4 regions of the Pectobacterium odoriferum genome follow, and region 4 is predicted to be linked to each of the others. Evidence: predicted binding sites of a transcription regulator. Region 4 holds the regulator's gene; each other region holds the start of a gene.
What was found. The regulator PurR, encoded in region 4, represses purine synthesis genes. The targets are predictions, from matches to a motif close to CANGCAAACGTTTGCNTG.

Region 1: cvpA (colicin V production protein) is a predicted target of PurR. The motif match lies at 1,038-1,055, and genes of this name have one in related genera.
Region 2: tusA (sulfurtransferase TusA) is a predicted target of PurR. The motif match lies at 1,135-1,152, and genes of this name have one in related genera.
Region 3: purM (phosphoribosylformylglycinamidine cyclo-ligase) is a predicted target of PurR. The motif match lies at 1,094-1,111, and genes of this name have one in related genera.

Annotation. Positions count from the first base shown of each region.
Region 1 covers NZ_CP034938.1:3,288,499-3,290,701, forward strand. Annotated here, with positions in the region: gene purF (amidophosphoribosyltransferase) at 1-442, opposite strand, end outside; gene cvpA (colicin V production protein) at 464-964, opposite strand; gene dedD (cell division protein DedD) at 1,279-2,046, opposite strand; gene folC (bifunctional tetrahydrofolate synthase/dihydrofolate synthase) at 2,036-2,203, opposite strand, start outside.
Region 2 covers NZ_CP034938.1:99,572-101,774, forward strand. Annotated here, with positions in the region: gene EO763_RS00410 (7-cyano-7-deazaguanine/7-aminomethyl-7-deazaguanine transporter) at 307-984, opposite strand; gene tusA (sulfurtransferase TusA) at 1,218-1,460, shown strand; gene EO763_RS00420 (zinc/cadmium/mercury/lead-transporting ATPase) at 1,520-2,203, opposite strand, start outside.
Region 3 covers NZ_CP034938.1:1,460,752-1,462,954, reverse strand. Annotated here, with positions in the region: gene uraA (uracil permease) at 1-56, opposite strand, end outside; gene upp (uracil phosphoribosyltransferase) at 261-887, opposite strand; gene purM (phosphoribosylformylglycinamidine cyclo-ligase) at 1,208-2,203, shown strand, end outside.
Region 4 covers NZ_CP034938.1:2,142,898-2,145,100, forward strand. Annotated here, with positions in the region: gene EO763_RS09560 (riboflavin synthase) at 1-257, shown strand, start outside; partial or broken gene EO763_RS09565 (class I SAM-dependent methyltransferase) at 320-580, opposite strand; gene purR (HTH-type transcriptional repressor PurR) at 600-1,625, opposite strand; gene cydH (cytochrome bd-I oxidase subunit CydH) at 2,015-2,104, shown strand.

The DNA of each region.
Region 1 (2,203 bases), 1.1 Mb from region 4:
GCGGGTAGTGTTGGAAACGGTCCAGCTCTCTGGCGAAAATATTCAGCAGAATTTCAGAATCAGACGTGGTGTTAACGTGACGGCGCTCCTGCTCGAACAGCTTTTTACGCAGTTCGTGGGCGTTAGTCAGGTTACCGTTGTGAGCCAGCGTGATGCCGAACGGAGAGTTAACGTAGAAAGGCTGTGCTTCCGAAGCGCTGGAACTACCCGCAGTCGGATAACGCACATGGCCAAGCCCCATGTTGCCCTGCAAGCGTTGCATGTGCCGCGCTTCAAACACATCTTTCACCAGGCCATTGGCCTTACGCAGGCGAAAACAATTAAAGGCATCGATGGTCACAATACCCGCAGCATCCTGCCCACGGTGTTGCAACACCGTTAACGCGTCATAAATCGACTGGTTGACCGGTGTAAAACCGGCGATACCGACAATACCGCACATGGTGTCTTTTCCTCATCAGCGCTACCGCAGCGGTAAATGCTGCGGCAAGAAACTTGACGTGCTTTGCAGGTAGTCAAAAAACCACCTGATAATATAACTGAACTGCGGGATTAACTGGGATTGCTTCCAGTCATCACTTTGTGAAAAACCGGTGAACGTATCCAGAAAGAATAGCAGTGCGGAAACGATCAGCACCCCGCGCAGCGCACCAAAACAGATGCCCAGAACGCGATCGGTGCCGGATAATCCGGTACGTTCAACCAGTGAACTAATCACATAGTTGACGATAGCTCCCACAATCAACGTTGCAATAAACAGAATGGCAATCGCAATGCCGTTACGCACCAGCTCATCATCAAAACGGGTGAAGTAGACCGCGAGGTAAGCGTAGTAATGGCTGGCGACAAAAAAAGCACATCCCCAGGTTACTAACGACAGCGCTTCGCGAACAAACCCCCGGATCAGGCTAACCAGAGCCGAAAATCCGATGATGCCAATAATGACGTAATCAACCCAAACCATGAACTATCCTAATAATGAACGATGCTACCAATAAGCCGCTACGTCATCCTGTTCGCGGCGCATTCTAACAGAAAAAGAAAACGTTTGCGTAGCGTATTTCCGCCGATTTCATCGATAGATAATCAGGCGAAAAAACCGACAAGACATCATGCCTGATTCTATTAACTCTCGGCATCTCAAAACTCACAGCAGGCATCTTAAAACAGATGCGGGGCGACGTATCACTGATGTGAACCTCATCCCCGCGGCCTGCTTTTGCTTATTTACGTGCTCGACTGCGAACCATCCATCACGTAATCATCCGCTCGACGACCTTAACGAACGGAATGTGCTCGCACCTGCCCGCTTAGCCCGCTGAGCTGTTTCAGCTCGCCCAGTGAAGACTCCAGCTTCTGCTTCGAGGCATCCGGCCCCACGTAAATACGGGTGATTTCGCCTGACACCGGCGTTGATGGTACGGTATACGCGCGGTAACCAGAGAGACGAAGCTTAGCGACAATCTCGTTCACCTTATCCGCGTTTTTCAGCGCACCAAGCTGCACAATATAGGCCTGTCCGACAGGCGCTTGCTGCGTCGGCTGCGTTTCAGGCTTCATTTCCGGTTTGGGTTCCGGTTTAGGCTCTGGCTTCGGTTTCACCTCTGGTTTCACTTCTGGCTTCACCTCAGGTTTTGGCTGAGGCTTCGGCGTCACTGGCGCGGGCGTCTGAACCGGCGGACGTTCAACCACCACTGGCGGTGCCGTCATGGCTGGCGTATTCGTGCCAGAATGGGACGATGGCGGCGTCTGCGTCGTGGTTTCAGGTGCTGTCGTTGTGGATGGTGTAGATGATCTCGCTTCGGCTTCCGCGCTGTTTTGCATCGCCGCTTCCGCCCCTTCCGGCGGCTGACTCGGCAACGACGGGTTCAGCGCAGGCAGCGCTTCCATCTCATTGCTGTCACCCGGTTTGGGGATCAGCGGAATCGATGCAAACTCGTCTTCGTAGTGCTTTTTCTTGCCGTCCAGCAAGCCGGGTAAAACGATCACGCCCAACGCGACCAGAATAACCGTACCGACCAGCCGATTCTGAAATTTACTCGCCATTCGCCTTCTCCTCATCCAGCGCTTCCATCACATGCGCTACCGTATGAAAAGATCCACATACAATGACGATATCCTGCTCCGTCGCCTCGGACATCGCCTGCTGCCAGGCGGTAACGACATCGGGGAACGATTGGCTGCGCGTAAGGTGCTCAGCAAT
Region 2 (2,203 bases), 2.0 Mb from region 4:
TATTCAGATAGCAAAAACAAGCATTTTGTTGTTGCAAACCGTTGTTAGTACCTGCGTTATTTTTACAAAACGATGAGTGATTTGATGAGAAAAGGCGGCGTGAATAGCCGCCACCGACTGTTGACAAACCTATTTGCATAACGACAACGGGAGTAACGGAATAGAAGAGTAAAGCGTTTGCGCCAGGGATGGCGCAAGCCGAGCGCACAGGGATGTGTTTACAGCGTCTTTACGATCTATCCGTTACTACCGCTCGATGGACTTTGTCAGCAACCTCAGGCGGCGTGAATAGCCGCCCGATTGCCATTAATGGTGGCTGCTGACGGAACGGTAGTCGGCTGAGTCTTTCTGCTCGCTTAGACGTTTAAGCACCATGTTCAGCATGACACCGTACATCGGCAGGAAGAACGCCAGACTGATCAGCAGCTTGAAGGCATAGTCCACCATCGCGATTTCAACCCAGTTTGCCGCCATGAAGGCATCGGTGCTGCGGTAAAACGCAATGAAGAAAAAGGCCAGCGTATCGCTGAAATTACCAAACACGGTCGACACAGCCGGCGCGACCCACCATGCACGCTTCTGGCGCAGGCGGTTGAAGACGTGAACATCCAGAATCTGGCCGAGAACATAAGCCATGAAGCTGGCGCAGGCGATACGCGCCACGACAATATTCACCTGACTTAACGCCTCGAATGATTGCCACGAACCCTGATAAAACAGGCACGACACCAGATAGGAAATCACCAGCGCAGGCACCATCACGGTCAGAATGATACGACGCGCCAGCGGCGCACCGAAAACCCGAACCGTCAGGTCAGTTGCCAGAAAAATAAACGGGAAGGTAAACGCGCCCCAGGTGGTATGAAAACCGAAAATCAATACCGGGAGCTGGACCAGATAATTACTCGACGTAATGATCAGGACATGGAACAACGATAGCCAGATCAGCGCCGTAAGCCGCTGCTGGGGAGTAAAACGATACATAATGTGACCTTTTTGGTTATTGGGGTTAGGGAACCCAAGAGATAACGTGCAGATTTATGCTGCAACGCGGCGGCATAATACGCAATTGCTTCGCTAATGCAATTATTTCGCTACGACCATGTGTTTTGCCAGAAAAAGATGGTTGTTTTCTGCGCAAACGTTGTCGTCGCTTGCGTCGGGAAATCCTCAGCGTAAACTAAGGCGGTTTTTTGATTCCAGCACTGAGAACGTTGATGACCGATCCCTTTACCAACCCGGATAAAACCCTTGATGCGCAGGGGCTGCGCTGCCCTGAGCCTGTAATGATGGTGCGTAAGACGGTACGCCAGATGGAAACCGGGCAAACGCTGCTGATTATTGCCGACGATCCGGCCACCACCCGCGATATTCCCGGTTTTTGCGTGTACATGGAGCATGAGCTTCTGGCACAGGAGACCGAGCAGGTTCCCTATCGGTATCTGCTGCGCAAAGGGTAATACCCGTCATACTTCAAGCCGCAGGTGCGCGGTGTTGCACCGCGCACCGTAGACCGCTATCAGTCCTGTTTTCTCAACAGCCGTAGCGCGTTGGCGGTGACCAGCGCGGTTGCGCCGGAATCCGCCAGCACGGCGAGCCACAGTCCGGTAATACCCAGAATACTGGTAACCAGAAATACTGCTTTCAGCCCCAGCGCGATAGTAATGTTCTGACGGATATTGCGCTGCGTTGCCCGCGACAGGCTAATCATGGCGGCCAGCCCAGTCAGGCGACTGTGCGTTAAGGCGGCATCGGCCGTCTCCAGCGCCACATCGGTACCGCTTCCCATCGCAATCCCGATCGTTGCCGCTTTCATTGCCGGTGCGTCGTTGATGCCATCACCAACCATCGCGACGGGATGCTGCTTGCTCAATTCGCTGACTGCCGTGACCTTGTCAGCAGGGAGCAGGCTGGCGCGGTAATCGATCCCTAATGTCGCCGCAATGGCTGCCGCCGCGCGGGGATTATCGCCCGTGAGCATGACGCCACGAATCCCTAACTGCTGCAAAGCATCCAGCGCTTCACGTGCATCGTGGCGCAATGTATCGCTCAGTGCCAGCACGCCGAGCAGCTTGTCGTCTTCTTGCACCACCACGACGGTTTTCCCTTCGTTCTCCAGCGCATCAATCCGTTGCAACCAACTTACATCAAGTAAACCGGGCGTGATGCGAGCCGGCGCGCTGACCTGAATCCGCTTGCCGCC
Region 3 (2,203 bases), 680 kb from region 4:
GGGATGGTTTGTAACAAGGGTGGTCGTTCACTTACCCCGATGGCGCGACGAGTCATCTTCAATATCCTCTGTAGTGTTGCTATTTATGTGTCTTCTTATGGCAGCCAGACTTATCCCGCCCCACAGCGGTGATGAAGCAAGAAAAGGTTGACTGCTGATGTAATAAAGCACCGCATGTGACGAAACACAGGCTCTGGCGCACCATAGGAAATACTTAGGTTTACGCCAAAAAAAAGCCGACTATCAAGTCGGCTTACCTGTTATTTGGTACCAAATATTTTATCGCCCGCATCACCAAGGCCCGGCATGATGTAACCCTGCTCGTTGAGGCCTTTATCGATGGATGCCGTGTAAAGCTCGACATCTGGGTGGGCTTTTTCCAGTGCGGCAATCCCTTCTGGCGCCGCGACCAACACCAGCACCTTAATGCTGTGACAACCCGCTTTTTTCAGCAGATCGATCGTCGCGATCATTGAACCACCGGTTGCCAGCATGGGGTCAACCACCAGCGCCATGCGCTCCTCAATATTGGAAACCAGCTTCTGGAAATAAGGAACAGGCTCCAGCGTCTCTTCATCACGGTAGATGCCGACAACGCTGATACGCGCGCTAGGCACATTTTCCAGCACGCCGTCCATCATCCCCAACCCTGCACGCAGAATCGGTACGACGGTAATTTTCTTGCCTTTGATCTGATCGACTTCAACCGGACCGCACCAGCCATCAATGGTGACTTTTTCGGTTGCCAGGTCAGCCGTCGCTTCGTAAGTCAGCAAACTTCCCACTTCGGAAGCCAGCTCACGAAAACGCTTGGTGCTAATATCGTTCTCACGCATCAAACCCAGCTTGTGTTTGACGAGTGGGTGTTTCACCTCGACGATCTTCATCATTATCTCCCCATCGGCTAGTGGACGGACAAAAACGCCAAGCGCGTTTTAAACACCGCCTGCGGCGGGCACGAGAGCCCGTCGTAAAAAAATCGCGGGATTATACCGCCTTTTTTACTTAGCGCCATATGATTAAGCCTGATCCAGATCAACCGAGGAGAGAAATTGTTGCCATTGACGAAAAATAGCCAGCCGATGACTCATCACTCGCAAACGATTGCCTACACTGTTAGAATTAGCGCGCATTATTTTTACCACAGTATGTTTTCTAAATACCGTGTTTTCTGAATACGACCCGTAACCTTCGTGGGGACTCAGCAGTGACCGACAAAACCTCTCTCAGCTATAAAGACGCAGGCGTGGATATCGATGCGGGTAATGCATTGGTAGACCGTATCAAAGGTGTAGTGAAACAGACCCGTCGCCCGGAAGTTATGGGTGGATTGGGTGGTTTCGGTGCCTTGTGCGCCTTACCGCAAAAATACCGCGAACCGATTCTGGTTTCCGGCACTGACGGAGTCGGCACCAAACTGCGCTTGGCGATGGACCTGAAACGCCACGATACTATTGGTATCGATCTGGTTGCGATGTGCGTGAACGATCTGGTTGTTCAGGGCGCTGAGCCGCTGTTCTTCCTCGACTACTACGCCACGGGCAAGCTGGATGTCGACACCGCTGCCAGCGTCATTACTGGTATCGCGGAAGGCTGTAAGCAATCAGGCTGTGCGCTGGTCGGTGGCGAAACCGCCGAAATGCCGGGTATGTATCACGGCGAAGACTACGACGTTGCTGGCTTCTGCGTCGGTGTGGTAGAAAAATCAGAAATCATTGACGGAAGCAAAGTTCAGCACGGCGATGTTCTGGTTGCCCTCGCTTCTAGCGGCCCGCACTCAAACGGCTATTCGCTGGTGCGCAAAGTGCTTGAAGTCAGTAAGACCGATCCAGAGCAGTTCGAGCTGGAAGGCAAATCGCTGGCCGATCACCTGCTGGCCCCGACCAAAATCTACGTGAAGTCCATACTTTCCCTGATTGAAAAAGTCGATGTCCACGCAATTTCTCACCTGACCGGCGGCGGCTTCTGGGAAAATATCCCACGCGTGCTGCCAGAAGGTATGCAGGCGACGATCGACGAATCCAGCTGGCAATGGCCTGCTGTTTTCAACTGGCTGCAACAGGCTGGTAATGTCAGCCGCCACGAAATGTATCGTACTTTCAACTGCGGTGTTGGTATGATCATCGCACTGCCAGCCGAACAGGCAGACGAGGCCGTTGCATTACTCAACAGCAGCGGCGAAAACGCATGGAAAATCGGCGTC
Region 4 (2,203 bases):
ATGAAGCGCTGATGAAATACGTGCTGCATAAAGGCTTTGTTGGGATTGATGGCATCAGCCTGACGGTGGGAGAAGTCACTCGCGGACGTTTCTGCGTGCATTTAATTCCAGAAACACTGAACCGCACCACGCTGGGACAGAAACGTCTGGGAAATCGTATCAATATTGAAATCGACCCGCAAACGCAGGCCGTGGTGGATACCGTCGAACGCGTGTTAGCCAGCAAGCAGTTGAGCGATCTCGCCAACGAAGACTGATATCCTGCACTGCCTATTCTTGTAAACCGGACGAGCCGCATCGTCCGGTTTTCTTTTTTCTATCAGCGTGAAACACGTAACCCGCCTTCGATCCCATCCGTGCTGTACACGACCTGCCAGAGCTGAAGTGTTCGTGCTCTGAATGCCCCTGCACAGGCGTTAAGATAGTAGCTGAACATCCGGTGGAAGCGGGCCGTATAGCGTGTGGAAAGCGGTGGCGAGTTCTGCTGGAAGCGAGCCTGCTAGGCCATTAATGTATGATCGTCATCAGCGCCGAAATTATGCCAGTTTTCCATCATCATGTAGTGCTCACTTGCCTGCGCTGCGCAGTATTGCCGCTAATTAGCGGCGATAGTCGAGGTAGGGGCCGTCTGCCACCGAGCGGCGTTCAATCAGCGTCGGGTGTACTTCAATGACGTGCGCATCTTCTCGTTTACTGGTAATGCGATCCAGGAGCATAGAGAACGCGGACTGGCCCAGACGCTCCTTTGGCTGGTGGATGGTGGTCAGCGCAGGCGTAAAGAAGCGTGCGTGGCGCACATTGTCATAACCGATCACCGAAATGTCCTGCGGTACGCGCAGACCCAGCTCGTCAGCCGCACAGATGGCACCCATCGCCATGATATCGCCACCGCAGAATACGGCTGTAGGTCGCTGTTTCTGTGCGAGAATCTGATGCATGGCTTTGTAGCCGGATTCCGGTTCAAAATCGCCCCGAACCACCCATTCGTCACGCACTGTGATATCAGCTTCCTTCAGCGCTTTCAAAAAGCCGAGGTAGCGTCCGCTGCCAGTGTTACGTTCTTGAGTGCCGGGGATGGCGCCGATATCGCGATGGCCGCGTTCAATCAGGTAGCGGCCTGCCATATAACCGCCTTCAAAGGCGTTATCGATAATCGTATCGGTAAAATCGCTGTGCATCTGTCCCCAGTCCATAACGACCATCGGAATGCTGCGATAATCTTCCAACATCGACAACAGCTCAGGCGGGTATTCGGCGCACATCACCAATAGGCCGTCGACGCGTTTTTGCGCCAGCATAGAAAGATAGGCGCGCTGTTTACCGATGTCGTTATGCGAATTACACAGCACCAACGTGTAACCTTTGGCATAGCAGCTGTTTTCGACGGCTTCAATGATCTCGGCGAAATAGGGGGCTTCGCTGGATGTGGCGAGTAAGCCGATAGATTTAGTGTGATTAACTTTGAGGCTGCGGGCGACGGCGCTGGGTGAATAGTGCAATTCTTTGATTGCCGCTCTGACGGCTGCCTTAGTCTCTTCGGCGACGAAACGTGTTTTATTGATCACGTGCGATACGGTTGTGGTGGAAACGCCAGCACGTTTTGCCACATCTTTAATCGTTGCCATCTAAAAATGACTCCTGAACTTACCTGTTACAGACGTAAGTATATTGTTAATCGTTTGCCTACGTTTAATGTTCTTCTTCTAAGCTAAAAAACAGGATTTCAGAAGGAGAATGCCGAATGTTATACCGAAGGGATCTGGGTTGACGTTTTTCGACTGATACGCAGCGCTTTCATAAACAGCGGATTGTGTCCGATTTATCATGAAAGTGAAAGGGCTAATTTATACTATTAGTGATGCATTCGTCCGAGATTTTTCGCTAGAATTATGAAAGAATCGTAATAACCCTATTATTTGTAGCTTTAACTGCCTAAGTGGATTCGGCTGTGAAGGGGCGTGTTTTTTCAGATGAAGTTTTCAGAGAAAATTTGTTCGCTAATAAGGAGTGGTTTATGGATACAGATCTGAAGATGTCTTTGCTGACAACCATTGGTTCGTTGGCTGTGATCATCGTGTTTAGTTTTACTGCGGTGCTGAACTAACCGATCGATGATTTTGTGCGGGTTAGGTATTCAGACACGTTGATGTTACATAAAACGTGTCTGAATTGCTTCTGTTCGACGTATGTAACCTATATCACT